3 regions of the Mesorhizobium sp. CNPSo 4688 genome follow, and region 1 is predicted to be linked to each of the others. Evidence: predicted binding sites of a transcription regulator. Region 1 holds the regulator's gene; each other region holds the start of a gene.
The links. The regulator PhoB, encoded in region 1, activates phosphate uptake and scavenging genes when phosphate is short. The targets are predictions, from matches to a motif close to TGTCATNNANCTGTCAT.
Positions count from the first base shown of each region.

Region 2: the regulator PhoB is predicted to act here: its motif matches at 7,193-7,209, upstream of AC04SH_RS06690 (DUF1045 domain-containing protein).
Region 3: the regulator PhoB is predicted to act here: its motif matches at 8,041-8,057, upstream of AC04SH_RS04120 (alkaline phosphatase D family protein).

Region 1 covers NZ_JBWLUY010000010.1:206,674-216,269, forward strand. The annotation lists gene AC04SH_RS20760 (CHASE domain-containing protein) at 1-1,287, opposite strand, end outside; gene AC04SH_RS20765 (ATP-binding cassette domain-containing protein) at 1,449-2,246, opposite strand; gene AC04SH_RS20770 (sugar ABC transporter permease) at 2,260-3,591, opposite strand; gene xylF (D-xylose ABC transporter substrate-binding protein) at 3,742-4,782, opposite strand; gene AC04SH_RS20780 (ROK family protein) at 5,055-6,290, shown strand; gene phoB (phosphate regulon transcriptional regulator PhoB) at 6,315-7,004, opposite strand; gene phoU (phosphate signaling complex protein PhoU) at 7,021-7,725, opposite strand; gene pstB (phosphate ABC transporter ATP-binding protein PstB) at 7,767-8,591, opposite strand; gene pstA (phosphate ABC transporter permease PstA) at 8,609-9,596, opposite strand, start outside.
Region 2 covers NZ_JBWLUY010000003.1:218,922-228,517, forward strand. The annotation lists gene AC04SH_RS06660 (LacI family DNA-binding transcriptional regulator) at 1-371, opposite strand, end outside; gene AC04SH_RS06665 (sugar-binding protein) at 956-1,918, shown strand; gene AC04SH_RS06670 (sugar ABC transporter ATP-binding protein) at 2,041-3,579, shown strand; gene AC04SH_RS06675 (ABC transporter permease) at 3,656-4,645, shown strand; gene phnN (phosphonate metabolism protein/1,5-bisphosphokinase (PRPP-forming) PhnN) at 4,648-5,277, opposite strand; gene AC04SH_RS06685 (alpha-D-ribose 1-methylphosphonate 5-triphosphate diphosphatase) at 5,274-6,413, opposite strand; gene AC04SH_RS06690 (DUF1045 domain-containing protein) at 6,447-7,154, opposite strand; gene iolB (5-deoxy-glucuronate isomerase) at 7,305-8,117, opposite strand; gene AC04SH_RS06700 (DUF3329 domain-containing protein) at 8,123-8,353, opposite strand; gene iolE (myo-inosose-2 dehydratase) at 8,397-9,314, opposite strand; gene iolD (3D-(3,5/4)-trihydroxycyclohexane-1,2-dione acylhydrolase (decyclizing)) at 9,458-9,596, opposite strand, start outside.
Region 3 covers NZ_JBWLUY010000002.1:221,626-231,221, forward strand. The annotation lists gene AC04SH_RS04085 (peroxidase-related enzyme) at 84-647, shown strand; gene AC04SH_RS04090 (YciI family protein) at 783-1,109, shown strand; gene AC04SH_RS04095 (LysE family translocator) at 1,119-1,733, opposite strand; gene AC04SH_RS04100 (L-idonate 5-dehydrogenase) at 1,863-2,897, shown strand; gene AC04SH_RS04105 (DUF1062 domain-containing protein) at 3,241-3,867, shown strand; gene typA (translational GTPase TypA) at 3,930-5,759, opposite strand; gene AC04SH_RS04115 (hypothetical protein) at 5,957-6,235, shown strand; gene AC04SH_RS04120 (alkaline phosphatase D family protein) at 6,395-7,969, opposite strand; gene AC04SH_RS04125 (MFS transporter) at 8,238-9,521, opposite strand; gene AC04SH_RS04130 (TetR/AcrR family transcriptional regulator) at 9,595-9,596, shown strand, end outside.

The DNA.
Region 1 (9,596 bases):
TATTCCTTCCGGAAGCTCCTTGCCGAACACCTGGCCAAGCTCGATCCGCAAGAGATCGCCAAGGTCGGCCTTCTGCCACCGCGAGCGCGTCAGCATGTCCTGGGACGCCGCCATTGCCTGCAGGCGGGCCGAGAAGGAAGAGGAGAACTCCTTTACGTCGGTGGCGTGCGCTGCTGTCTGGCGCGCGATCGCCAGCACCCGCGTAATCGAATTCTTGATCCGATGCTTCATCTCCTGCAGCATCAGATCCTTTTCGAGCAGGCTCTTTTCCGTCGTCTCGTGCAACAGCGACTTGGCGTCATAGGCACGCTCCTGGTAGCGCGCCACCAGCGCGATCGCGCCCGCCAGGAGCAACCCCAACAGGCCGAGCATCACCGGAATAGCGCGTGAAGACGGCTGCGAGAAAGCGCTGGTCGGCCGAAACAGCACCGTCCACGGCCGGCCGGCGACGATGATCTTGCGCGTCACCAACAGTCTGTCGCCGAAGCTCGCAACCGGCGGCGTTTCCGACTGGAACAGAAGATTGCCGGCGTCGACCTTGCCGTCATAGACCTCGGTGTTGACCGGCAGCAGCGGCGTGCGGCTGAGCGCGGTCTGGAACAGGTCGCGGGCGCGGAAAGCGGCGTAGAGAAAGCCTGATGTCGACGACCTGGAGGCGTTAATGCCATCCGGCGCGGTTTCGACATTGAGCCTGACGAAGACCAGGAAGCCGGTAAAGGTCTGTGCCGCGCCCGTGCCTTGGCCGAGTTGCACCAGACCGCTTGCATGCTGTGCGTCATCGGCCATCGCCTTTTCGATCGCTTCGCGCCGCGCCGGTTCGGTGAACATGTCGTAGCCGATGGTCGACTCGTTGGCAGGATCGAGCGGCTCGAACAGCACGACGGGGGTGCGCCAGGACTGTGCCGTGTCCGGATAGACAGCGTGGGGTACGCCACGGTCGCGCAACATGTCGCGCTCGACCGCCGCTTCGTCGCCGGTTTTTGCCAACCTCAGATAGCCTATGCCGCGCAGGCCGGCGAAATTGCTGTCGAGGTCGAGCGCGCTGAAGAAGGCCTTGAATTCGCTTCGCGAAATCTCACCATTGCGGGCGTCGAACAGCGCCTGCGTCGAGCGCAGCAGCGACAGATGCAGGTCGATGCGGCTTTCGATGCGGTTGAGCGCATCGTCGGCCGTCGCCTCGAATTTGATCCGTGCCGCCTCCTGGGTGGCGAAGTAGGCGAAGCCTGCCATCGTCATGCTGATCAGCGCGACGGCAATGAAGGCGACGATCGGGAAAAACTTCTTCAAAGGATGCTGCGGCCCATGGATTTAGGACCTTTATGGCATGTCACCGCGCTAACACAATGGCGAGGCCAAACCATCGTGACAGCTGGCACATCACGTTCCAAATATTAGCCGGCTTATCGATCGCGCATCGGAGAAGATAACCGCCGGTGATGGCGCTTGTCTCAGGCGGCGATCTTCAGCGCGCCCGGCCCGGGAATGGCGCCAGGCGGACACTTGCCGAGGATGATCATGCCGAGCACCTCGTCCTGGGTGACGTCGGTGGTGCGCGCGGTGCCGACGACCTGGCCGTTCTTCATCACGCAGACGCGGTCGGCAAGCTCGAACACGTCATGGATGTCGTGGCTGATCAGGAAGATGCCGATGCCGTCCGACTTGAGCTGCTTGACCAGCTCGCCGACCTGCGCCGTTTCCTGCGGACCAAGAGCCGCCGTCGGTTCGTCCATGATCAGGATGCGGGCGTTGAACAGGATGGCGCGCGCGATCGCCACCGATTGGCGCTGGCCGCCCGACAGCTTGATCACCGGCTCCTTGAAGCGCTGGAAACGCGGATTGAGCCGGCCCATGACCTTGCGCGCCTCGGCTTCCATGGCGACATCGTCGAGCGTACCCCAGCCGGTCATCAGCTCACGGCCGAGGAAGAGGTTGGCGGCGGCGTCGACATTGTCGGCCAGCGCCAGCGTCTGATAGATGGTTTCGATTCCGTATTTCTTGGCGTCGCGGGGGTTGGAGATCGAGGCCTCTTGGCCGTTGACGAATATCTGGCCCGCGTCGCGCTTGTAGGCGCCCGACAGGATCTTGATCAGCGTCGACTTGCCGGCGCCGTTATGGCCGAGCAGCGCCATGACCTCGCCCGGGAAAAGATCGATGGACGCATCGTCGACGGCGCGGATGCCGCCGAAGGCGATCGAGATGTTGCGCATGTCGATCAGCGCTGTGCCCGTGGGAGCAGTTTTTTCCATGATCGTTCCTCCCCTAGACCCGCTTGCGGTAGACGGTGTCGAGCCACACGGCGATGACCAGCACGGCGCCAACGACGATGCTCTGCAGCGGCGAGTCGATGCCGAGCAGCACCATGCCGGATTGCAGCGACTGCATCAGAAGCGCGCCGAGCATGGCGCCCATCACCGTTCCGGCGCCGCCGGCCAGCGACGTGCCGCCGATGACGGCGGCGGCGATGACCAGCAGCTCGTCCAGCGTGCCCAGTGCGTTGGTCGACGCGTTGAGGCGGGCCGACGAGATCGCCGCGCTGATCGCCGCCAGCACCCCCATGATCATGAACACCTTCATGGTCACCCAGCGCGTGTTGATGCCGGCAAGTTCTGCTGCTTCCGGATTGCCACCGATGGCGAAGACATAGCGGCCGAAACGCGTGCGCTTGGTGATGAAGGTCATGATGATGCCCGTGGCCACCGCCATCAGCACCGGTATGGCGATTCCATGCGCGATAAACAGCCCGCCTTCGGGAAGGGTGATGCCGTTCTGCAGCGCATACTGGCGCACGATGCCGATCGGCCATGGATAGGAATTGGCGATCCAGACGGCGCCGAGGATGGCCGCGCAAGCGACCACGCCAAGCAAGGTCTCGGCCCACACGGGGCGCAGTGGAAAGCTGAACCGCTTGCGCTGCGAGCGGCCGTTGAGCAGCGCGAAGGCAACCGCCGCACAGGCGACGATGCCGACGATCCAGCTGGCGGTAGCGCCGATCGAGCCGCGTGGTCCGCCACCCATCAGCTGGAAGGTGGCGTCGAGTGGCGCGACCGTGCGCCCGCTGGTAATCAGCCATGCCATACCGCGCCACACCAGTAGGCCGCCCAGCGTCACGATGAAAGCCGGAACCTCCATATAGGCGATGATGAAGCCCTGGAACGCGCCGATCAGCAGACCAAGCGCCACGCCGGCGGCCAGCGCGATGATCCAGAGCCATGGATTTCCAAGCTGGAAGCCGATGACGCGAATGAGGAATTCGGCCTGCGCCACGCCCATGATCATACCGATCACGCCTTCGACGGAGCCAACCGAAAGGTCGATGTTGCGCATGACGATGACCAGCACCATGCCGGTCGCCATGATCGCGACCGAGGAGGTCTGCACCGACAGGTTCCACAGATTGCGCGGCGTCAGGAAAAGCCCGCCCGACAGGATGTGTATGCCGACCCAGATGACCAGCAGGGCGCCGACCATGCCGAGCATGCGCGTGTCGAGTTCGGTAGCCTTGAGGAACCGCCCGACGGCGCTGAGCTCGGATGCGCGCGCCCGGTCCGCGGCAGTGCTGGCGACCGGCTGATTAGAGGTCGTGTCGGTCATGCTATCCTCCCACCGGTTTGCCGTCTGGCGCGGATGCCGGAACATGGATGCTATTTGCTTTCCGTGGTCATTTGAAGCGGAAAGCCCTTGGAGAAACGCCGCGGCTTTTGGGCCGCGGCGCCGAGATTTCGAACCGATAGCGGTCCGGTTTTAGTTGCAGGCTGCAACGCTGCCGGCAGTGACGCCGGCGCAGACTTCGTCCTTCTTGATCCACCCGGCGTCGATGACGACGTTGAGGTTGTCCTTGGTGATGGCAACCGGGGTCAGGAACAGCGACTTGACGGTGTTGCCGCCGGGCGTGGTGAAGTCCTTGGCGCCGGCAATGTCGCTTGTCTTCTTGCCGTCGGCCAGCTGCGAAGCGATCTCGGCGGCGTTCTTGCCGAGCTCGCGCGCGTCCTTCCACACCGACACGGTCTGCGTACCGAGCGCGATGCGGTTCAGCGCGGCATGGTCGCCGTCCTGGCCCGAAACCGGAACCGTTCCGGCCAGGCCCTGCGCCGTCAGCGCCGCGACGACGCCGCCGGCGGTGCCGTCATTGGCCGCAACCACCGCATCGACCTTGTTGTCGTTGGCGGTCAGGAACTGCTCCATGTTCTTCTGGGCGTTGGCGGGCAGCCAGCCATCCGTGTAAGCCTCGCCGACATTCTTGATCTTGCCCGAGTCGATGGCTTCCTTGAGCACTTCCATCGAGCCGGCGAACAGGAAATCGGCATTCGGATCGGCACCCGAGCCCTTGATGAAGACATAGTTGCCTTCCGGCTTGGCCTTGAACACTTCGCGGGCCTGCATGCGGCCGACTTCCTTGTTGTCGAAGGTCAGATAGAAGACGTCCTTGTTCTCGATCAGACGGTCATAGCCGACGACCGGAATGCCTTCGTCCAGTGCCTTCTGCACCGCCGGGCCGATGGCCGAGGCGTCCTGCGCCAGGATGATCAGCGAGTTGGCGCCCTGCGAGATCAGGCTCTCGACGTCGGTCAACTGCTTGCCGGGATTGGACTGCGCGTCGGCGGAAATGTACTTGTCGCCGGCCGCCTCGATCGCCGCCTTCATCGCCGCTTCGTCGGTCTTCCAGCGCTCTTCCTGGAAGTTCGACCACGACACGCCGATGACCTTGTCCTTCGCCTGCGCGACCGACACCAGCGTCAGCGACATGGCGACACCCGCCAGCATGGCGGCTGCAAATCTGTTCATGATAATCCTCCCTGCGCCGCGCGCGGCGCGACAAAACTGGCCCGAAGGCCGGCACACAGAGGCTCTATTTTTTCGAGCCTCGAAAAAATACTGGTCCATCGGCGAGGCGCTGTCAACATCGATTCTGATGGATTCTGATGGCTTCGCGGAATTTTTTCGAGACCCGCAATAAACAATGACAGCGCGGCCTGCTTCTGCCAATATTTGGCTGGTACCACCGAACGCCTTCACTATCATGAGGCGCGAGGAGGACCGGGAGGAAAACAAAAACGATGTCGGTTGGAATCCGCCACGACGACCTGCGCCGTCGCAACCGCGCGATGGTGATTTCGGCCGTGCGCCGGGCAGGCCAACCGTCGAGGACCGAGATTGCGGCGACCACCGGTCTCAGCCACTCGACCATATCGGCGATCTCGTCTGATCTGATTCAAGAAGGCATCCTGGCCGAGAGCAAGCCTGGCGAGACCGGTGCGCTGAAACGCGGCCGGCCCCAGGTTGGCCTTGCGCTCAACCCGGAAGCCGCCGCGGTGATGACCGTGGTGCTGTCGCTGAATTTCCTTTCCGTCACCGTCATCGACTATGCCGGCCAGGTGGTCGCCGAGGAGCAGCGCCGGCTGGATACGCTGACTATGCCGCGCGACGAGCTGATCGGCGAATGCACGGCAATCGTGCGGCGGCGGCTCGAGGATCCCGACCTCGATGTTCAGAGCATTGCCCGCATTGCCATGGGCATCCAGGGCATCACCGATTCGCAGGCGCGCGCCATGCTGTGGTCGCCGATCACGCCGCTGACCGACATTGCCTTCGCCGACATACTGGAAGCGGAGTTCGGTATTCCGGCCACCATGGAAAACGATTGCAACATGATGGCAGTGGCGCTGCAATGGCGCCAGCCTGAGCGCTACCGCGACAATTTCATCGCTATCCTGCTCTCGCACGGCATCGGCATGGGGCTGGTGCTGAAGGGCGAATTGTTCACCGGCACCCATTCCTCGGGCGGCGAGTTCGGCCACATGATCCACCGGCCCGGCGGCGCGCTGTGCCGTTGCGGGCGGCGCGGCTGCGTCGAGGCCTATGCCGGCAACTACGCCATCTGGCGCAGCGCCAAAATGATGAGCGAGGATGCCGAACCGGTCGATGTCGGCGACGCCGACATGCGGGCGCTCGCCACACGTGCCCGCGAGACCGATGGCCCCGAGCGCGAAGCCTACCGCAAGGCCGGCGAGGCGCTTGGCTTCGGCCTCGGCAGCCTGTTCGCGCTGATCGATCCAGCACCTGTCGCCATGGTCGGAGTCAGCGCCGCCGCGTTCGATCTGATCGAACCGGCATTGCGCGAGGCGATTGCCCAGACCGCCGGCGGCCAGCACTCGAAATCGATTTCCTTCGACACCGAGCCCAACGAACTGCCGCTGATCCGCGAAGGCTGCGCCATGCGCGCGCTCGGCTTCGTCGACCAGGAGATTTTCGCACCGGGCATTCAGGCGAAAGCGGGCAAGCATGTCGCCTGAAAGGCCGGCAACAGTGCGGCGTGCCTAATCTTCCCGGATAGCGTAGCCGGCGCCGCGAATGGTGCGGATCACATCCGGCATGCGGCCATTGTTGACCGCCTTGCGCAGGCGCCCGACATGCACGTCGACGGTGCGCTCGTCGATATAGATCGTCTCGCCCCAGACATTGTCGAGCAGCTGGCTGCGCGAGAACACGCGGCCGGGATGGCGCATCATGAATTCGAGCAGGCGGAACTCGGTCGGTCCGAGCCTGATTTCGCTCTTCTTGCGGTAAACGCGGTGCGATTCACGATCGAGCACGATGTCGCCGACCTTGAGCACGCTGGACAGCACTTCCGGCTTTGCGCGGCGCAGCAGCGCTTTCACGCGCGCCATGAATTCCGGCGTGGAAAACGGCTTGACCAGATAGTCGTCGGCGCCGGTGGACAGGCCACGCACACGGTCGCTCTCCTCGCCGCGCGCGGTCAGCATGATGATTGGCAGCCGTTCGGTCTCGGGCCGCATGCGCAGCCGGCGACAGAGCTCGATGCCGGACACCGCCGGCACCATCCAGTCGAGCACCAGCAGATCGGGAACGTTTTCCTGCAGCCGGATTTCGGCCTCGTCGCCGCGCGTCACCACCTCGACCTGGTAGCCTTCGGATTCGAGGTTGTAGCGGAGAAGCACGCCCAGCGGCTCCTCGTCCTCCACGACCATGATGCGTGGCGCGATCATCAGCAGTTCACCCTTGTCAGGCCGAAGTGGCCATCGCCGTCTCGTCCTGCTTCGGGCGATTGGCGGGCAATTGCTGGCCGGTCAGCACATAATACGCATTTTCAGCGATGTTGGTGACATGATCACCGATGCGCTCCAGATTCTTGGCGCAGAACAGAAGATGCGTGCAGGCAGTGATGTTGCGCGGGTCTTCCATCATATAGGTCAAGAGTTCACGAAACACCGACGTGTATTTGACGTCGATGCGCTCGTCCTCATTCCTGAGCTTTGCCAGCGCAGCCGCATCCGCGGCGGCATATTCCTCGACCACCCCTTGCACCTGGATCAGCACCAGCTGCGCCATTGCATCGATGGAATGCGAGAGGTCGCGCGGCGTGACGCTGAGGCCGACGGTGCCGACGCGCTTGGCGATGTTCTTGGCAAGGTCGCCGATGCGCTCGAGGTCGCCGGCCATACGGATCGAGCCCACCACGGCGCGCAGATCGTTGGCCACCGGCTGGCGCTTGGCGATGAGCGTGATGGCGCGATCGTCGAGTTCCCGCTGGCGCGCGTCCATGATGGCATCGTCGGACACGACACGTTGCGCCAGCGCATTGTCGGAATTGAGCAACGCTTTGGTCGAGCCGCTGACCATCGACCCGGCCAGATCGCCCATGTCGCGGATCAGCTTGCTGATCTGGCCCAACTCTTCATCGAAGGAGGCGACGGTATGTTCACCCATGATCGTGGTCCTCGTGCCTGAAAATTCAACCGCTGGACGGCTCAGCCGAAGCGGCCGGTAATGTAGTCCTGGGTGCGCTTGTCGTCGGGATTGGTGAACATCTTGTCGGTGGCGCCCTCCTCGACCAGGTAGCCGAGGTGGAACATCGCCGTGCGCTGCGACACGCGCGCTGCCTGCTGCATCGAGTGGGTGACGATGACGATGGTGTAGTTCTGGCGCAGTTCGTCGATAAGTTCCTCGACGCGTGCGGTGGCGATCGGATCGAGCGCCGAGCAGGGCTCGTCCATCAGGATCACTTCCGGCGACACCGCGATGGCGCGCGCGATGCACAGGCGCTGCTGCTGGCCGCCGGACAGGCCGGTGCCCGGCTCCTGCAGGCGGTCCTTGACCTCGTTCCAGATCGCCGCCTTCTTCAGGCTGGACTCGACGATCTGGTCCATGTCGGACTTGCGCTTGGCCAGCCCATGGATGCGCGGGCCGTAGGCAACGTTCTCGTAGATCGACTTCGGGAACGGATTGGGCTTCTGGAACACCATGCCGACGCGAGCCCTGAGTTCGACGACGTCGATGTTCTTGTCATAGATGTCGTCCTCGTCGAGCGTGATCTTGCCGGTCACCCGCGCCGAATCGATGGTGTCGTTCATGCGGTTGAGGCAGCGCAGGAAGGTCGACTTGCCGCAGCCGGACGGGCCGATCAGCGCCGTCACCTGGTTCTGGCGGACGTCGAGATTGACGTCGAACAGCGCCTGCTTCTCGCCGTAGAACACGCCGACCTTGTCGCCGCGCATCTTGATCACTTCGTTCGATTTGGCGTTCATTTTGTCGCCCACTGCGTTTTCAAGGGACTGTTCGGTCATGATGTTCATACCAAATTGCCTTTTTTCTACCAGCGCCGCTCGAACCGGCGCCGAAGCACGATCGCGGTGATGTTCATGGCCATGAGGAAGACGAGCAGAATGATGATGGCGCCCGACATACGCTCGACAAAAGCGCGTTCGGCCTCGTTCGCCCACAGATAGATCTGCACCGGCAGCGCGGTCGACGGATCGAAAGGCGTCTTCGGATAGTCGGCGACGAAGGCAACCATGCCGATCAGAAGCAGCGGTGCTGTTTCGCCAAGTGCGCGCGCCAGGCCGATGATCGTGCCGGTCAGGATGCCGGGAGCGGCAAGCGGCAGGATGTGCTGGAACACCATCTGCATCTTGGAGGCGCCGAGGCCGAGCGCTGCCGAACGGATCGATGGCGGCACCGCGGCAAGAGCGGCGCGCGTCGCGATGATGATGGTCGGCAGCGTCATCAGGGTCAGCACCAGACCGCCGACGAAAGCGGCGGAACGCGGCATGCCTAGGAAATTGATGAACACGGCAAGGCCGAGCAGGCCGAAGACGATCGACGGCACCGCCGCCAGATTGTTGATGTTGACTTCGATCAGATCGGTGAAGCGGTTCTTCTTGGCGAACTCCTCCAGATAGATGGAGGCGGCGACGCCGATCGGCAGCGCCAGCAGCAACACGATTATCATCATGTACAGAGAACCGATGATCGCCACACCCATGCCTGACGTTTCAGGGCGGCTGGAAGCGCCATAGGTGAACAGGCCGGTGTTGAAATGCTCGGCCATCACGCCGTCGGCCTTGAGTTTGTTCATCCAGTCGATCTGCTGGTTGGACACCTTGCGGCGCGCTTCATCGACGCTGAGGTCGATCTGGCCCTTGAAGGCGGAGTCGAGATTGGCCGCGGCCAGGATGTTGACGTCGCGCGTCGTGCCGATCACCGACGGATCGGCGGCGACGATGTCGCGCAGCTGGACGCGGGCGCCTTCCGACAGGAAGCCCTTGAGCTTCATGACCATGGGCTTGTTGCTTGGGTCG
Region 2 (9,596 bases), on a different contig from region 1:
ACATTGCCGGCATTCCACGACGCCTGGCGCGCGCCCTCGATGGCGACGACGGCTTCCGGACTGGTCGCCAGCTGGTCGACGGCGAAACCGATGACGCCATCAAGCCCCTCGAAAGCGGGAACCGGTTTGCGCAGCGCCGAGAAGGCGGGTGCGGTGTAGCCGAGCGCGCGCGCGGCATCGATTACCCGCTCGCGCGTCTGCTGCGACAGCCTGATGCCGGGCGAATTGTTGAGCACGAAGGAGACGGTCGCCTGCGAGCAGCCGGCAGCCCTTGCAATATCCGTCATGGTGACACGACCGCCTTTGGTGGCTCTCGCCGGCGCCTTGCGCCGCTTCGCCGTGTCGCTGGCCGGATCCCTCGTCTCGCTCATGGCATTCGTGTCCCCAATCCCCAGCCTGTCTAGCGGCGGCCTGTCGGGCCGACAAGATGGTGCGGCGCCGTCAACTAATGGAAATGGTCGAAGGCGTTTATGATTATTAGCAGCTTTGAAGTTCCTCCGCCATGCCGCTCCGTACTCGTGAAACTCATGGGTTGCAAGGCATCCACTTGGGTGCAGCTGATGCGACACGCGCTCGGCAAACTAGCCCCAGGGCCACCGCCAAGCCTTGGCACGAGACCCTCAACTAATACTGTTTACTAATACAAAAATGCGCTGTAACGTCAATCGGTCGCGCCCAGCTCGTTTATGGCTAGCGTGGCAGAAAGTGCAGTGAACAACCTGATGGTGAGCGGAGATTGCCTCGGCAAGCTCTGTCTCGGACATGTGATATGTCCGACAAATCAGACTATTTACGAGCATGGGATGAGTCTCTAAAGTCCGTGATCGCGACTGGAACGACGCCATTCTTTCAGTGCCGGGAACCCTGAGGAGGAGGGCGTCCAAATCGCAAGCGGCAATTCAGTGAATGCAAGATCGGTTCAGTCCGACGACTGAGCCAAAACGGGAGGTTGAACATGAAATCCTTGATACGACATGCATCCGTAGCCACGGCGGCCCTGCTGCTTGGCCTGACGGCGACAGCCATTGCGCGCGCCGACGACAAGCCGACGCTGGCCTTCGTCGTCAACGGCGCGTCCGACTTCTGGAAGGCGGCAGAAGCCGGCGTCAAGAAGGCGCAGGGCGAGCTGCCCGACTACAATCTCGAACTCAAATATCCCGAGCAGTCGTCGGTCGCCATCCAGCAACGGCTGATGGACGATCTGGTGACCGCCGGCGTCAAGGCCATCATGGTCTCGGCCGTCGACCCCAAGACCTCGACCGACGGGCTGAACAAGATCGCCTCTCAAACGGCGCTTTTCACCACAGACTCTGACGCCCCGCAGACCAAGCGCGTCGCCTATATCGGCTCGTCCAATGTCGATGCCGGCAAGCAGGCCGCCGAGATCGCCAAGAAGGCGATGCCGGACGGCGGCAAGTGCCTAGGCTTCGTCGGCCTGCTCGGCGCCGACAATGCCAAGGAACGCATCCAGGGCATGAAGGACGGCTTGGCCGGCACTAAGATCGAACTCGTCGACGTGCGCGGCGACGATATCGACCAGGCGCGCGCCAAGAAGAATGTCGAGGACGCGCTGGTCGCCAGCCCCGACATCACCTGCATGGTCGGCTTCTACTCCTACAACACGCCGCGCATCTATGAAGCGCTGCGCGATGCCGGCAAGCTCGGCTCGATCACCGTCGTCGGTTTCGATGACGATCCGATCACGCTGGGCGGCGTCAAGGAAGGCACGGTGGCGGCGACCGTCGTGCAGCAGCCCTTCGAATGGGCCTATCAGGGCATGAAGCTGATGGCCGCCTATCTCAAGGGCGACAAATCCGGCATTCCGGAGGGCGGCCTGATCATCATCCCGACCAAGATCATCGGCAAAGACGATGTCGACGCCTATGCGGCCAATCTGAAGGCGATGTCCGGAAACTGAGGCCACGAGCAGTTACGCCGGCTCAAGGCTTGCCTTGGGCCGGCGATCGTGTTGACGGGCGGGCGAAGGCCCGTCAGTCTGCTGAAGGGGCTATTTTGGCCCAGCGGCTGCTGTCAGGCTTGATGAACTATTCCGACACATCCATTGCAGCGACTACTCCGTTCCTCGGCCTCGAGAACGTGCGCAAGACCTATCCAGGCGTTGTCGCGCTGGATGGCTTTTCCATGGAGGTCCGGCCGGGCGAGGTGATCGGCCTTGTCGGCGAAAACGGCGCCGGCAAATCGACCTTGATGAAGATCCTCGGCGGCGTCACCAGGCCGGACAGCGGCACCATCACCGTCGACGGCGTCGCGCATGACGGGCTTAGCGTCGAAGCCAGCCTGGGGTCGGGCATCGCCTTCGTCCACCAGGAACTCAACCTGTTCGAAAACCTCGACGTCGCCGCCAACATCTTCTTTGGCCGCGAGCCGCTACGCGGCGGGCCGCTGAGACTGGTCGACCGGGCGAAGTTGCGCGAAATGGTGGCGCCGCTGTTGAAGCGCGTCGGCGCCAATTTCTCCGCCGATACGCCGGTTGCCGACCTGTCGCTGGCGCAGCAGCAGATGGTCGAGATAGCCAAGGCGCTTTCGATCAAGGCGCGGCTGGTCATCCTCGACGAGCCGACATCGAGCCTGCCGATCGCCGAAACCGACAAGCTGCTGGACGTCATCAAGGCACTGAAGGCCGATGGTATCAGCGTCATCTTCATTTCGCACCGCCTGCATGAGATCGAGCGTGTCGCCGACCGCGTCGTGGTGTTGCGCGACGGCATGCTGGCCGGCACCTTGCCGAAGAGCGCCATCAACCACGACCAGATGGTCAAGCTGATGATCGGCCGCATGCTGAAGGAGCGCGAGAAAGCCTCCGAAGCGGCGCGGGCACCGGGCGCAACGGCGCTGTCGGCCAAAGCTGTACGCACCCCCGCCTACCCTGCCCGGTCGGTCGATCTCGATGTCAGGCGTGGCGAAATCCTCGGCCTTGCCGGCCTTGTCGGCTCCGGCCGGACCGAACTGGCGCGGGTGTTCTTCGGCATCGACAGCACGCTTGGCGGCGCGCTCGAACTCGACGGCAAGCCGCTTGTGCTGGGCTCGGCGGCCGATGCCGTCGCGCACGGCATTTTTCTCGTCCCGGAAGACCGCAAGCTGACCGGGATACTGCTCGATTTGTCGATCGCGCAAAACATTTCGCTGCCCAATCTGCCGGCCCATGCGAAGCGCCAGCTGGTGTCGGCAAGTGCGGAGACCGTCACCGCCGAGAAGCAGAAGAAGGATCTCGACATCAAGGCGCCCTCGGTGCAGACGCGCACCGGCACGCTGTCGGGCGGCAACCAGCAGAAGGTGGTGCTGGGCAAATGGCTGGCGATGAACCCGAAGGTGATGATCCTCGACGAGCCGACGCGCGGCATCGACATTGGCGCCAAGGCCGAGATTTACGGGCTGATGCGGGCGCTGGCCGATGCCGGCGTCGCCGTGCTGATGATTTCCAGCGACATGGAAGAGGTGATCGGCGTGTCTGACCGCATCGCCGTCATGCATGAGGGCCAGATCTCGGGCATTCTCGACAAGGAACACTTCAGCCAGGAGAACGTGCTTCTGCTGGCTGTCGGCAAGAAGCCAAAATAGCATTTTGCTTTGTCGCAGGTTCTGGTCGCAAAACCGCGGAACACTTTTGCGGAACCTGTTTTGGGGGAGAAAAACGATGAGCAAGAAAGATCTCGGCCTGCTGATCCTGATCCTGGTGGTCGGAGCGGTGGTGGCGATCATCAACCCTCGCTTCCTGCTGCCGATCAACCTTGCCAATACCTCGAACCTGATCGGCCTGTTCGGCATCCTGTCGATCGGCCAGGCCTTCGTCATCATCACCGGCGGCATCGAATTGTCGGTCGGCTCGGTGGTTGCGCTGCTCGGTACGCTGTTCATCGACTTCATCGCCGTACGTGGTCTGGGATGGCCGATAGCGCTGCCGTTGATCCTGGTGCTCGGCGCCATCATCGGGCTGGTGCATGGCTGGCTGATCACCCGGCTCAAACTGCAGCCCTTCGTGGTGACGCTCTGCGGCCTGCTGATCTATCGCGGCGTGGCGCGCTTCTACACCGCCGATGGCACCGCGGGCTTCGGCTTCGGGCAGAATTTTCCGGAGCTCGAATTCCTGACGGCGGGCCGATCCTGGGGCGTACCGAACAGCTTCATTGCGCTCATCGTCATTGCCATCGTGATGTGGGTGGTGCTGCACCGCTCGGTGTTCGGCCGCTATCTCTATGCCATCGGCAAGAACGAGGAAGCGGCCAAATATTCGGGCATCCGCACCGGCCGTGTCGTCATGGCCGCCTATGTCATCTGCGGCGTGTTGACGGCGCTGTCGGCGATCTATTTCGCCATGTACACGCGCTCTATCTCGCCGGCCAGCCATGGCCAGTTCTATGAACTCTACGCCATCGCCGCGGCAGTGCTCGGCGGCTTCTCGCTGCGCGGCGGCGAAGGCTCGCTGGTCGGCGTCATCCTCGGCACCGTGCTGCTGCAGGAGTTGCAGAACCTGGTCAACCTGCTCGGCATCCCGTCTTCGCTCAACTTCGCGGTGATGGGCGGCGTGATCCTCATCGGCGTGCTGGTCGACCAGCAATGGGGCGTGTTCCGGGCAAGACGGCTGATGCTCGACGCCAGCCGCAAGGGCGCCGTGGCGGCGGAGTAGCGTTAAATTACCCCCGACATGTCGGAGAACGCCATCGCCTTGCGCAGCACTTCGGCGAAACGCTCGCCGGCGGCTTCGCGTGGACCGCCATTGTCGATCGAGGTGACGCCGGGTCCGGACAAAGCGACATTGGCACTGCGGGCGAGGCGTGCCAGCACTTCGCCGCGCGACTCACGGCCGCGCTGAGCGAGCCGTTCGGCGAGGATTTCCGGCGCAGCGGTGATCTCGACCACGGCCAGATTGGCGTAGCGCTCACGCAGCACCGGAATGACCGCGCGCGACACGTTGGCGACCGCGACATGGCCATTGGCTATCGACCAGTCGACATCGGCCGGGATGCCGTAGCGCAGGCCGTGCGCCTCCCAGGAAATGGCGAAAGCGCCGTCGGCCTCGGCCTCGACAAAGGCGGCGTCGGCCAGCGTGTCGTGATCCTCGCTTGCCGCATCGCTCGGCCTGGTGATGACCCGACGGACGAACTCCAGCCTTGTCTCATCGGCAAACAACGACTTGGCATAGCCGATCACCGTATCCTTGCCGGCGCCGCTCGGGCCGACGACGGCGACAAAGACGCCGTTGCGGACCGGAAAGGCCTCGGCGGTGAGTTCGCGCTCGATCGACGCCGAGACCATCAGGCGACCCGGCGTCCCTGGCGACAGACGGTGCGCACGACCGGCACATGGTCGTCGACGCGCACGCGCACCAGGTCGGCACGGCGGCCCGGTTCGATGACGCCGCGGTCGCTGAGGCCGATGGCCTCGGCCGGGTTCTTCGACACCATGGCGACCGCCTGCGGCAGGGAAATGCCTTCGACGACGTCGCCGAGGAAGAAGGCCGACTGGATCAGGCTGAAGGGGATGTAATCGGACGACAAGATGTCGAGCAGGCCGTCGCCGGCCAGCGCGCGGGCCGAAACATTGCCGGAGTGCGAGGCGCCGCGCATGACATTGGGCGCGCCCATCAGCACGCCGAGCCCGGCCTCCTTTGACGCTTTAGCGGCTTCCAGCGTGGTCGGAAACTCGGCAACGCGCACGCCTTGTTCAATCGCCTCGTCGACATGGCCTGATGTGGCGTCGTCATGGCTTGCCAGCACAATGCCGCGCTCGTTGCAGGCGGCTGATATCGCCACCCGGTTCGGTCCCGAATTCTTCGCCGATTCCGACATCCGCTTTTCGCAGAACAGCTTGAAGTCGCGATCGGTCAGCTTCAGCTTGCGCTGGTAGTAATAGGCGTAGGTCTCGAGGTTGACGAACTGGCGCTGCCCCGGCGCATGGTCCATCAGCGACGCCAGCCGCACGCGCTCGTCGCCGTCGAAATTGGCGAAGGCCTGCAGGCAGTCCGGCGCCGAAACCTCGCAGCGCAGATGCAGGAAGTGGTCGGCCCGAAGGCGATCCTGCGCCACGCTGTCCTCGATGGCGTCCGCGAGCTTGCGGATGTCGTCGGAGGTGAGATCCGCATCCTCATCCATGCCGACGCGCAAGGCGTCGAGCACGGTGGTGATCCCTGCGGTCGCCACCTGCGCATCATGGGCGAGCACGGCGGCGATCGGGTTCCAGCGCACCTTCGGCCGCGGCGCATAATGGCCTTCGAGATGGTCGGTGTGCAGTTCGACCAGGCCGGGGATGATGTAGTCGCCGCTCATATCCTCGCCGGTCCGCCCGGTGCCTGCGTCGATGCCGGCGATAAGGCCGTCGCGCAGCAGCAGCGATCCTTCGACGATCTCGTCGGCAAGCACGATGCGGGCATTGGTCAAAACGGTCTCGGCGGTCATCTCAGGCAGTCCTTAGGTTTTAAGGCGACGTGGTCAGGCAGTTTTCCGGGCCGCACGGCGGCCGAGCGCATGATGGGAGAGCACCATGAACGGGGCGCCCGGTTCGGTTTCGACAAACAGCGCCAGCGCATCCACCAGCACCGGCTGCTGCAGCACCTCGGCGAACAGGCTGTCAATTGCTGCGCGCAGACGTAGGCTTTCCTGTGGCCCGGCCCGGCCGGACAGGGTCATGTGGAAGCGAAACGTCTCGAAAACATAGGGGTAGCCCCACTGGCAGAGATTGCGGAACTCGGCGGGTTTAAGCGAATCCGGGCTGCGCCGCTCGATTTCCGCCTCGGTGAGCGGCGCGCGAAAACGGTCGAAACCAAGCACGACATCATCGGCAAAACGGTTGAGCGGCGGCAGCGGGCCTTCGGGCACCAAGGCAAAGAAGCCGTCGATCTGGCTGACGATGAGACGCGGGATGGTGACCGTCGGCGTCGCTTCGGCAAAGACGTCCAGGGCAGCACGCAGCGAGGCTTCCGTCTCGTTCGGGGCCAGCCGGAAGGGGGCCTTCAGCGTCGCATGAAAGCCGTAGCGCCGCGCCGAGGCGGTGTGGAAGGCGACTTCGGCCGCCGACAGGTCGCCCACCGCTTCGCTCGGCCTTGTGGCGGCGCCGAAAGGGTCACGTCCCAGCCAGTTGGCGGCGATCCGCGCCAGTGGCTCGTCCTGCCTCGGGGTGAAATAGATGGCGTAGCGCATCGAAAATCCTCGTCAGCCCGCTGCCATAGGTGATTTCCATGACGGATTGACGAAGCTTTGAAGGGTTTTCGATGGCAAATCGACCCCATGGGTCGTTAGCCGACGATTTTTCCGAACTGGGCCAACAGCTTCCCCTGAAAGACAGGGTGGTCAGGCCTTCATCAGCCATTCGTGCTCGGGCGCGTTGTGGAATTTCCACGTCCGCTTCGGGCCGGCCATGACGTTGAGATAGTAGAGGTCGTAGCCATGGCAGGCGGCGCAGGGGTGGTAGCCCTTGGGCACCAGCACGACATCGCCGTCCTCGATCGCCATGGCCTCGTCGAGCTCGCGGGCGCCATTCTGGTCGGCGTCGGTATAGACGCGCTGGAAGGCAAAACCCTGCGGCGGGTTGAGGCGGTGATAGTAGGTTTCCTCGAGATAGGATTCGGCCGGCAGATTGTCCTGGTCGTGCTTGTGCGGGGGATAGCTCGATGTATGGCCGCCAGGCGTGATGACCTCGACCACCAGCAGCGAGTCGGCCGGCTTGCCTTCCGGCAGGATGTTGGTGACGTAGCGCGTGTTGGTGCCCTTGCCGCGCACTTCCTGGCCGAGATCGTCGGGCGCGATGACGCGAACCGACAGGCCGCCGCCCAGGCCCGGTGCCGAACAGACAGCAAGCTCGAGATCGGTGTCGGCGGTGACCGACCAGTCCGACCCCTCAGGGATGTAGACCGACCATGGCTTGCCCTCGAAGGGCGACATGCGCTCGCCGAGCAGGCCGAGTTCCTGACCACCGGCCTTTGCCGTACCCTTGCCGGTGACGAACACCAGGCAGACTTCGCGATCACCGGTCTTTCCCGAGGCGTTTTCGCCCGGCTTCAGCCGGTGCAGGTCGAAGCCGACATAGGTCCAGCCGGCGCTTTTGGGCGTGACATGGGCGACGCGGCCATGGCCCTTGTCGGCTTTGACGAGCAGTTTCGACATTGCGGTCATTCCTTCGGTTCGGCGCCAGTCTTCGGCTCGACCGGAGGCTTCGCCCCGTCGACCGGCTTGTAGAGATAGAAGAACTGCCAGACGGCGTAGGCGGCAAAGCCGAGCGCGATGACGCCCCAGAACGGTGTGCCGGAGGCGAATTCAATGATCGCCCAGATTACGCAGACGGCGACGACGGCAACGCGCCGCCACAGCGGCCGGAAGAATGGGTGCTCGTAATCTTTCATCGGGCCAATCTACAGCAAGCTGGCTCGGCGGTAACCCGTCGCATCAGACATTGGGAAAGCCTTGCGTCTCGACGGTGTAGCCGGCAGCGGTCATCACCCGCATCAGCTCCTTGTGACCTACCTGCGCCATCTTCAGCGGCGGATTCTTCTTCGGGTCCTGCTCGGCCTCGACGACGAACCAGCCTTCATAGCCATGGTCGGCGAAACGCTGCACGATGGCGCCGAAATCCAGCGAGCCATCGCCCGGCACAGTGAAGGCGCCAAGCGCCACGGCATCGAGGAAGGACTGTTTCGTGCGGTCGAGCCCGTCGATGACAGCCATACGCACATCCTTCACATGGACATGGTTGATGCGCTTGTGGTGGTTGTCGATGGCGCGCAGCACGTCGCCGCCGGCAAAGGCCAGGTGACCCGCATCGAGCAGCAGCGGAATGCCGTCGCCGGAATGGCGCATGAAGGCATCGAGTTCCGGCTCGGTCTCGACCACCGCCGCCATGTGGTGGTGATAGGACAGTGGCATGCCTTGCTCGGCGCACCATTCGCCGAACTCGGTCAGGCGTCTGGCATAGGCCTTCATCTCGTCGCCCGACAATTTCGGCTTGGTGGCGAGCGGTTTGGAGCGGTCGCCCTGGATCGAACGGCCGACCTCGCCATAGACGATGCAAGGCGCGTTGACCGCCTTGAACAGGTCGATCATCGGCTGGATGCGGTCCTTGTTCTTGCCCATGTCCTCGTCGACCAGCGTGCCGGAGAACCAGCCGCCGCACAGCGTGACATCGGCCTTTTTCAGGATCGGCAGCATGACAGCGGGATCGTTGGGAAAACGCCGGCCCATTTCCATGCCGGTGAAGCCCGCCGAACGCGACTGGCGCAGACATTCTTCCAGCGAGACGTCGTCGCTGAGTTCGGCAAGATCGTCGTTCCACCACGCAATGGGGGACATGCCCAGTTTGGCTTTCAAGTCGTCACTCCGGTTTCTTGTTCACCCTCCCACTGTGGGGAGGGTCGCTGCGAAGCAGCGGGGTGGGGGTGCGGCACAGACCCCACCCGGACCTTCGGTCCGACCTCCCCACAAGGGGGAGGTAGGGGCCGGGTGCATGTCCATCAATCGCCGATGGTCTGCATCTGCCGCTTTTCGTCATAGGCCTTGCGTGCCGCGTTGACCTGGCTGCGCGCCGAGACTTCCGGCACCGCCACATCCCACCAATGGCCGCCGGCGTCGGTTGAGACAAGCGGATCGGTG
Region 3 (9,596 bases), on a different contig from region 1:
TTTGGCGACAAAGGTTTGACGGCTCGCTAAGAATTGTCGGGAATTCAGGCGGTCAGGCGGCAATGAACGAGGAGGAAGACCCCATGTCCGGCAAAATCAGCGCCCTTGACCTCGGCATCGCGGAGCTCAGCGAGGCGACAAAAGCCTATTTCGCCAAATGCGAGGAAAAGCTCGGCCTGGTCCCCAACGTGCTTCTGGCCTATGCCTTCGACGAGAAGAAGCTGCGCGCCTTTACCGACACCTACAACGATCTGATGTTGGGTGAATCCGGCCTGTCGAAGCTGGAGCGCGAGATGATCGCGGTCGTCGTCTCCTCAATCAACCATTGCTATTATTGCTTGACCGCGCATGGCGCGGCGGTGCGCCAGCTCTCCGGAGACCCCGCGCTGGGCGAGATGATGGTGATGAATTTCCGCGCCGCCAATCTTTCCCCGAAGCAGACGGCGATGCTGGAATTCGCCGTCAAGCTGACCGAAGAGCCGGCAAAGATCGTCGAGGCGGACAGGGCGGCATTGCGCAACGCCGGCTTCAGCAACCGCGACATCTGGGACATCGCCTCGACCGCCGCCTTCTTCAACATGTCCAACCGCGTGGCGGCGGCCATCGACATGCGGCCGAACGACGAATACCACGCCATGGCGAGGTAACCGTGCTTCTATCGCCCAGCCGCGCCGTATTTTAGCGGTCGCGCATCCCCGTTGCTTGTTTGGCGGTTTGGTCAGATGATCGGCACGCGGCGTGACCGCATGCCGGTTCGATGCCGCCGACGAAGGGAGGAGAACATGGCGAAGTTTCTCTACATCTATCACGGTTCCGGCAAGATGCCGGCGAACGAGGCCGATCTAAAGGCGTTGACGGACACCTGGACGGGCTGGTTCGGCAAGCTTGGTTCGGCTGTGGTCGACCGTGGCAATCCGGTTGGCATGTCGAAGACCGTTCTGCCCGGCGGCAAGGTCGAGAACAATGGCGGCAGCAACCCGACTGGCGGCTATTCAATCATCGAAGCGAAAGACATCGACGACGCCACCAGCAAGGCCAAGGATTGTCCGATCCTGATGGAGCCGAACTGCAACGTCGAGATCGCGCCGATCCTCAATATGATGGGTTGACGCGCCGGTTCAGGACCGCGCTGCGATCGCCGCGGCGGCGCCGGCCATCGTCGTGGCGCTGATGCGATTGGCGATCTTCATGGCGCGCTTGCTCTTCAATAGCTTGCGCGCCTGCGATGCCGCGACCACCCAGCCGAGATCGATGGCGATAAGCACCACCGCCATAGTCGCCGTCAGCTCGACCCAGCCGACAATGCTGACCGAAGCGAGGTCGATGATGGTCGGCAGCAGCGCCAGATAGAACATCATGATCTTGGGATTGCCGAGCGTCACCGCCATGCCGGCGAAGAACAGTTTTGCGGGAGAGTCCTCGCGCGGCATCTCGCCTTCCCTGGCGTCGACCGGTGCAGTCCACATCCTCCAGGCGAGGTAAGCAAGGTAGGCGACACCGACCCATTTCACGACCACGAAGGCGAAGTGAAAGGTTTGCGCCACGACGGCCAGTCCGAACACCGCCAGCGACAGCCAGATGCCCTCGCCGATCCACATGGCGAGCAGAAACGGGAACACATCGCGAAAGCCTTTCGAGATGACGCGGGCGACAAGTGCCGCAATCGACGGACCGGGCGAGCCGGCGGCAACGAACAGAGCGGCGGCGAAGATCAGGAGTGAGGTGAGGTGCATGGCGGAGCCTTCAAGCGTTGGAGCGCGAAGGATAGCCGATCAGCCGCAATTTGGAATGGGCCAGAGCTTACGAGAAATTCCAGCGCTCGCACCTTGCCCGCACCGGTGGTTTGAGAAAGGATCGCGGCCATGAAATCGATCGTCATTCACGCCGCGAAAGACCTCCGCATCGAGGAGACCGATCCGGGCACACCTGGCGCCGGACAGGTCGAGATTTCAGTCGAGGCCGGCGGCATCTGCGGCTCGGACCTGCACTATTACAATCATGGCGGCTTCGGCGTCGTGCGCCTGCGCGAGCCGATGATCCTGGGACATGAGGTCGCCGGCACGGTAAGAGCGCTTGGCGCCGGCGTATCCAGCCTCGCCGTCGGCGACCGCGTCGCGATTTCGCCCAGCCGGCCCTGCAATGCCTGCCGCTACTGCCTGCAAGGCATGCAGAACCAATGCCTCAACATGCGCTTTTACGGCAGCGCCATGCCGATGCCGCATATACAGGGCGCCTTCCGCCAGCGCCTGGTTGCCGAGGCCTGGCAGTGCCACAGAATAGCGGATCATGTCTCCATCAACGAAGCCGCCTTCGCCGAGCCCTTTGCCGTGACGCTGCACGCCGTCAACCGCGCGGGCTCGCTGCTCGGCAAGCGGGTGCTGGTCACCGGCAGCGGGCCGATCGGCGCGCTCTGCATCCTGGCCGCGCGCGTCCACGGCGCGCGCGAGATCGTCGCCACCGATGTCATGGACGCCGTTCTGGTCAAGGCCCTTGAGATCGGGGCCGACCGCACCATCAATGTCGCCACCGATGCCGACAAGCTCGCGGCCTACAATGTCGACAAGGGCAGTTTCGACGTGATGTTCGAATGCTCCGGCAACGAGCGCGCGGTGCGGGCGGGGCTCGACGTGATGAAGCCGCGTGGCGTACTCGTCCAGCTCGGCCTCGGCGGCGACATGTCCTTGCCGCAAAACCTCATCGTCGCCAAGGAGGTCGAGATGCGCGGCTCCTTCCGTTTCCACGACGAGTTCGCGCTGGCCGTCGACCTGATCAACAACCGTCGCGTCGACGTCAAACCCCTGCTGACCGGCATCTATCCGATGGACGAGGCGGTTGCGGCGTTCGAGATCGCCGGCGACCGCACCCAATCGATGAAGGTGCAGATCGCCTTCGCCTGAGCATGGCGGAACACCCGCTATGAGCCTTGCCCGCGTGGCATCTTGTCGCTAGAAGAGCCGTCCCGACATTCATTTCGAGCTTCACTTTGCCTCAGTAACCGCCGGTCTCGCCAACTCCCCCTGATCACACCTGGCAGGGCGCCGCATCAGCGGTGTCTGCTTCATTTTCATGTGTTCCTCAGGCGGCGGTTCGAGACCGGTTTGGCACTGCTGAACCGCTGTCGCGTGGGTCCGCCCGTGACACCTGACTTCCTACCATAGCTAGCTCTCGCCACGCCGTGCCCGCATGGGCATCTCGACATCGCCGGCCTGATGAACTTCCCGACGGGAAGGGCTTATCGGCATGTCCGGCACTTTGCGCATCCGCTGGGCGATTGCGCCCGAAATCGCACCTCGACCTCTCATCAACTGCAACCGCTGCGGCGCCGTGAAAGCCTATTGCTGCAGCGACAAATTCCGCGTCAACGCCAATGGCAAGCGCATCGACGTCTGGCTGATCTATCGCTGTGTCGACTGCGACAATTCGTGGAATTTCGGCATTTTCGAACGCTGCAACCGCCGCGACATCGAACCGGCGCTGCTGGCCGCCCTTGAAAGCGACGACCCGGCCCTCGCCCGCCGCCATGCTTTCGATGTCGTGACGTTGCGAAGCCGGGTTGGCCGCGTCGAGGAATTCTCCGACGTCGCCGTTCACAAGCACAGGCTCGGCGACGAAGGCGAATGCGTAACCGCGCTTGAACTCAGGCTTGCGCTTGAAATGCCGACATCGCTGCGGCTTGACCGTTTGCTTGCCGGCGAGCTGGGCATCTCACGGTCGAGGCTTCAGGCGCTGGAGGAGAAGCGATTGCTGGTGGTTGATCCGGAAGGGGCCAAGGCTTTGCGCAAGCCGGCCCGCAACGGCACGACCGTGCTGATTGATCTCGCCGGCGAAGCCGACCGCAAAGCCATTATCTCAGCGGCCAGCGGATAAACGAAAAAGGGGCGAAGCATGTTGGTGCTTCGCCCCGTCCCATATCCGGAAAAATCAGACGATTACGCCGCGCCGACCACTTTCGCAGACTTCTCGAAGCGCTTGCGCTCGTTCGGATCGAGATAGAGCTTGCGCAGGCGGATGGTCTTCGGCGTCACCTCGACCAGCTCGTCGTCCTGGATCCAGGCCAGCGCCCGCTCCAGAGTCATGCGGATCGGCGGCGTCAGCTTGACCGCCTCATCCTTGCCGGCGGCGCGGATGTTGGTCAGCTTCTTGCCCTTCAGCACGTTCACTTCAAGGTCGTTGTCACGGCTATGGATGCCGATGATCATGCCCTGATAGACCTTGACGCCGGGATCGATGACCATCGGGCCGCGGTCTTCCAGGTTCCACATGGCATAAGCGACGGACTCGCCCTGCTCGTTGGAGATCAGCACGCCATTGGTGCGGCCGGGCAGCTCGCCCTTGTAGGCTTCGTAAGCGTGGAACAGCCGGTTCATCACGGCAGTGCCGCGCGTGTCGGTCAACAATTCCGACTGGTAGCCGATCAGGCCGCGTGTCGGCGCGTGGAAGACGATGCGCTGGCGGTTGCCGCCGGAGGGGCGCAGTTCGACCATCTCGGCCTTGCGCTCCGACATTTTCTGCACGACGACGCCGGCATGCTCCTCGTCGACGTCGATGACGACTTCCTCGACCGGCTCCAGCAATTCGCCGTCCTCGCCCTTCTGCATGACGACGCGGGGACGCGACACGGCGATTTCAAAACCCTCGCGGCGCATCGTCTCAATCAGCACGGCCAGCTGCAATTCGCCGCGGCCGGAGACGAAGAACGAATCTTTGTCGGGCGACTCCTCGATCTTCAGCGCCACATTGCCTTCGGCTTCGCGCAGCAGGCGGTCGCGGATGACGCGGCTGGTCACCTTGTCGCCTTCGGTGCCAGCGAGCGGGCTGTCATTGACGAGGAAGGACATGGTCACGGTCGGCGGATCGATCGGCTGCGCATGCAGCGGCTCGCTCACGCTCGGGTCGCAGAACGTGTCGGCGACGGTGCCTTTCGACAGGCCGGCAATGGCGACGATGTCACCCGCCTGCGCCTCTTCGATTGGCTGGCGCTCGAGGCCGCGGAAGGCGAGGATCTTGGAAATACGTCCGGTTTCGATCTGGGTGCCGTCATGGTGCAGCACCTTGACGGCCATGTTGGACTTTAGCGTGCCGCTCTCGATGCGGCCGGTGATGATGCGGCCGAGGAAGGGATTGGCTTCCAGAATGGTGCCAATCATGCGGAACGGGCCGGGATGAACCGTCGGCTCCGGCACATGCTTGATGACGAGGTCGAACAGCGGCGCAAGCTGCTGATCCTTGGGGCCTTCCGGATTTTCTGAGACCCAGCCATCGCGGCCCGAACCGTAGAGGATCGGGAAGTCGAGTTGCTCGTCGGTGGCGTCGAGTGCTGCAAACAGGTCGAACACCTCGTTGACCACCTCGACATGCCGGGCGTCCGGGCGGTCGATCTTGTTGATGACGACGATCGGCTTCAGGCCGACCTTGAGCGCCTTGCCGACGACGAACTTGGTCTGCGGCATCGGGCCCTCGGCGGCGTCGACCAGCACGATGGCCGAGTCCACCATCGACAGGATGCGCTCGACCTCACCGCCGAAATCGGCGTGGCCGGGGGTGTCGACGATGTTGATGCGGGTGTCCTTCCAGTCGACCGAGGTCGCCTTGGCCAGGATGGTGATGCCGCGTTCCTTTTCCAGGTCGTTGGAATCCATGGCGCGCTCGGCGACGCGCTGATTGTCGCGGAAGGAGCCGGATTGCCGGAGCAACTGGTCGACGAGGGTGGTTTTTCCATGGTCGACGTGCGCGATGATCGCGATATTACGAATTTTCATGTTGTGGTCTCGGGAGCGTTGCAGGCAGCAGGCCAAAAGGCGCCGCCTCTTTCGGTTGCGCGGCTCATACAGGGTTTTTCGCAATTGCGAAAGAGGAGGCGCATCACCAAATACTCATCAAATCTTAAGCATCTCGGTGTGAGATGGTTTTGTTAACCAAAGTGGGAACCTTTCGGGGCCCGGGCAGTTCGAAATTCATGACCGACAAACTCAACCGATTTTGGCCACTCATCGCTTCGGTCGCATTCGCTGCCCTGCTGGCGGCCAATGCTGCCCAATCGGCCGCGACGCTGAAGGAAGCCAATCCAGTCTCGCCCTCTGACCAGACGGCCGAGCAGATGTTCGCCGACGCCCCTGATGGCGTCGACCCCGTGGTCACCGGCCCGGTCAGCGCATCCTTCAGGCAAAAGCAGCAGGCCGCCGGCTGCGACAGCGCCGTTTGGCCGAAAATTCCGACGGTTTGCTACCCGGATTGACCGTCGCTTTACCCTCCCCCTTGTGGGGAGGGTCGGCGAGCGGCTTCGCAAAGCGAAGCTGGCGAGACGGGGCGGGGGTGAAGCGCCGGCGTGGGAAGACCCCCACCCCGATCCGCTTCGCGGATCGACCCTCCCCACAAGGGGGAGGGTAAAGAGTGCCTACGCCGACCGCACCGGATCCAGCGTCACCTTGTAGAGCTCGTTATCATCACGATCCATCAGCCGCACCGTAAGCTGCTCGGTCGCGCCTGAAATATCCACCAACCCAAAGAACTGCAGGCCGGCCGATGGCGGCAGGTTCTGGCCCTGTTCGGCGGTCGGCGCCTTAATGAATTTCAGCTCCGGACCGAACGTCATGTCGAGATCGTTGGGGCCGAACGTGCCGGCGTGGATCGGGCCGGAGACGAATTCCCAGAACGGGTTGAAGTCCTGGAACTGCGCCTTGTCGGGGTTGTAGTAGTGCGCGGCCGTGTAGTGCACGTCGGCCGTCAGCCACACCGTGTTGGTGATGCCGGCGTTCTTGATATAGCGCAACAGGTCGGCGATCTCGAGCTCGCGGCCCTTGGGCAGGCCATTGTCGCCATTGCTGACGGCTTCCGCGCCGACCTTCTTGGTGCCGTCATCCCAGACGACGAGGCCGAGCGGCATGTCGGCGGCTATGATCTTCCAGGTGGCCTTGGAATTGGCCAGCTCGCGCTTCAGCCATTTCGTCTGCTGTTCGCCGAGCATACGGGACTCCGGCGTCATGGTGTCCTGCATGTCCGGGCCGTTGGGGCCGCGATAGGAGCGCATGTCGAGGAAGAACACGTCGAGCAGTGGCCCATGGGATATCTTGCGATAGACGCGGCCCGGCTCCGACGGTTCATAGCGGATCGTCGTCATCTCATGGAAGGCGCGCGCCGCACGCGCCGCCAGCACATGGATGGATTTTTCGGTGTAGCGGTTGTCGGCGCTCAAATTCTTTGAATCCGACCAGTTGTTCAACACTTCGTGGTCGTCCCACTGGTAGAAGGTCGGGCAGATGGCGCTCAGGGCGAGAACGTTCTTGTCCATCATGTTGTACTTCCACTGGTCGCGGTACTCGTCCAGCGTCTCGGCCACCTTGCGCTTGCCGTCGATGAGGACGACGTTCTTCCATTTGCCGCCGCCAGGCAGGTCGACCTCATCCTTCATGGCGCCATCGGCATAGATCGTGTCGCCGGAATGCAGGAAGAAGTCGGGCGTGTGCTTGGCGATGGTGGCGTAGGTCTTCATGCCGGTCTCGTCGATGCCCCAGCCCTGGCCGGCCGTGTCGCCCGACCAGGCGAATTTGATGTCGCGCTTCGAGGCGGGTGCAGTGCGGAAGCGCCCGACGATCGGCTCGGAAACGACATTGATGTCGGCGAGGTCAGCGGCCGTCATGCGGTAGAAGATGTCCTGGTCGGCAGCCAAGTCGGTGAGCAGCCGCTTGACCGTAAAGTCGCTGGCCGGCGAGGTATCGAGCGGCGCCAGCCGGGTCGCGTTGGCGAAATTCTCGGTCGACGATATCTCGAACATGACGCGCGAGGGACGGTCGGTGCGCGTCCACACCATACCGCTCGAGGCATCGACGTCGCCGGACTGGACGCCATGGGTAAAGGCCGGGCGCTGGCTGGCGCGCGAATAATAGGGCAAAGCGAGGCCCGATGCGCCGAGGAGACCCGCAGCGCTCGCTGAGGTGACGAAAGCGCGGCGGGTCATCGAGATCTTGTTCATGGCTGTCTCCTGATGGCTTGAACGTCCGCCACCAGCGTCCAGCCTCAATGTTTCAGCTGCATCTCGGAAAGATGAAGTTTTGATAACAATGGACAGGTGATCTCTCCCCCCTCGAGGGGGAGATGTCGCCAAAGGCGACAGAGGGGGTCGCCGCGCGTAGAGCGCTGACCTCCTCCCTTCGCCGCAAGGACGCCTCGCCCGGTCGGACCGACCCCCTCTGGCCGCTTCGCGGCCATCTCCCCCTCAATGGGGGAGATTACCGCCGCGTTTAAGCCACCTGCGGCTCCGGTTCGAAGGCCGGCCGGCTCGTGTTGATCAGCAGCGACAGACACGCCGCCACAATCGCCGTCATGCCGGCGATCAGGAAGGCCAGTTCATAATTGCCCTGCAATTCCCGCATGGTGCCGCCGAAGGCAGCGGCGGCGGCCGCACCCACCTGGTGGCCGGCGACGATCCAGCCGAACACAATCGGTCCGCTGCGGTCGCCGAAGGCTTCGTTGGCGAGCCGCAGCGTCGGCGGCACGGTGGCGATCCAGTCGAGACCGTAGAGCACGGCAAAGATGATCAGGCTGGTCGCCGAGAAGCCGGAATAGGGCAGGTAAATCAGCGACAGGCCGCGAATGCCATAGTAGACACCGAGCAGCTTGCGCGGGTCGAAACGGTCGGTGAGCCAGCCCGACAGCGTCGTGCCGATCAGGTCGAAAATGCCCATCATCGACAAAAGGCCGGCCGCCTGCACCTCGCCGATGCCCATGTCGCCGCAAAAGGAGATCAGATGGGTACCGACCAGCCCGTTGGTGGTGAATCCGCAGACGAAGAAGGTGGCGAACAGATACCAGAATACCCTGGTTCCCGCCGCACGGCGCAGCGTGTTGAGCGTATGCGCCAGGAAATTGCCTTGCGAGGCCGGCGACACCGGCGGCACATCATCGGCCTCGGCGCCATAGCGCACCATGCCGATCGAAGCGGGACGCTCCGGCACCAGCAGCCAGACCAGCGGCAGCAGACAGGCGGTGGCGACAGAGACGGCGATGGCGACCGGTTGCCAGCCGCCGGATTGGGCGAGCGAGGCGAGGAGCGGCAGGAACACCAGCAGGCCGGTGGCGCTGGAGGCCGACATCAGCCCCATGACGAGGCCGCGATTGGTCTTGAACCACCGATTGACGATGGTGGCGCCGAGCACGGTGGCAACCGCGCCGGAGCCAATGCCGGAAAACACGCCCCAGGTGAGGAACAGGTGCCATGGCTCGGTCATCAGCAGGCTGAGCGCGGTCGAGCCGGACATGATCGCCAGCGAGGCAAGCAGCGTGCGGCGCAGCCCGATACGCTCCATCAATGCAGCGGCGAACGGCCCGGTCAGACCGTAGAGGAAGATGCCGATGGCAGCGGCAATCGAAACGGTATCGCGCCCCCAGCCGAAGCTTTTGTCCAGCGGCAGCATCATCACGGAGGGAGCCGAACGCAGACCGGCCGCGATCAGCAGGCAAAGGAAGATGACGCCGACCACGACGAAAGCGTAGCGCTGGCCAAAGGGACGGGATTGAGCTATCATGTTACTGACCGGTACGTTGCAGGGTGAGGAGATGTATACGTACCGATCGGTAACACGTCAATCGAGTCATATGAT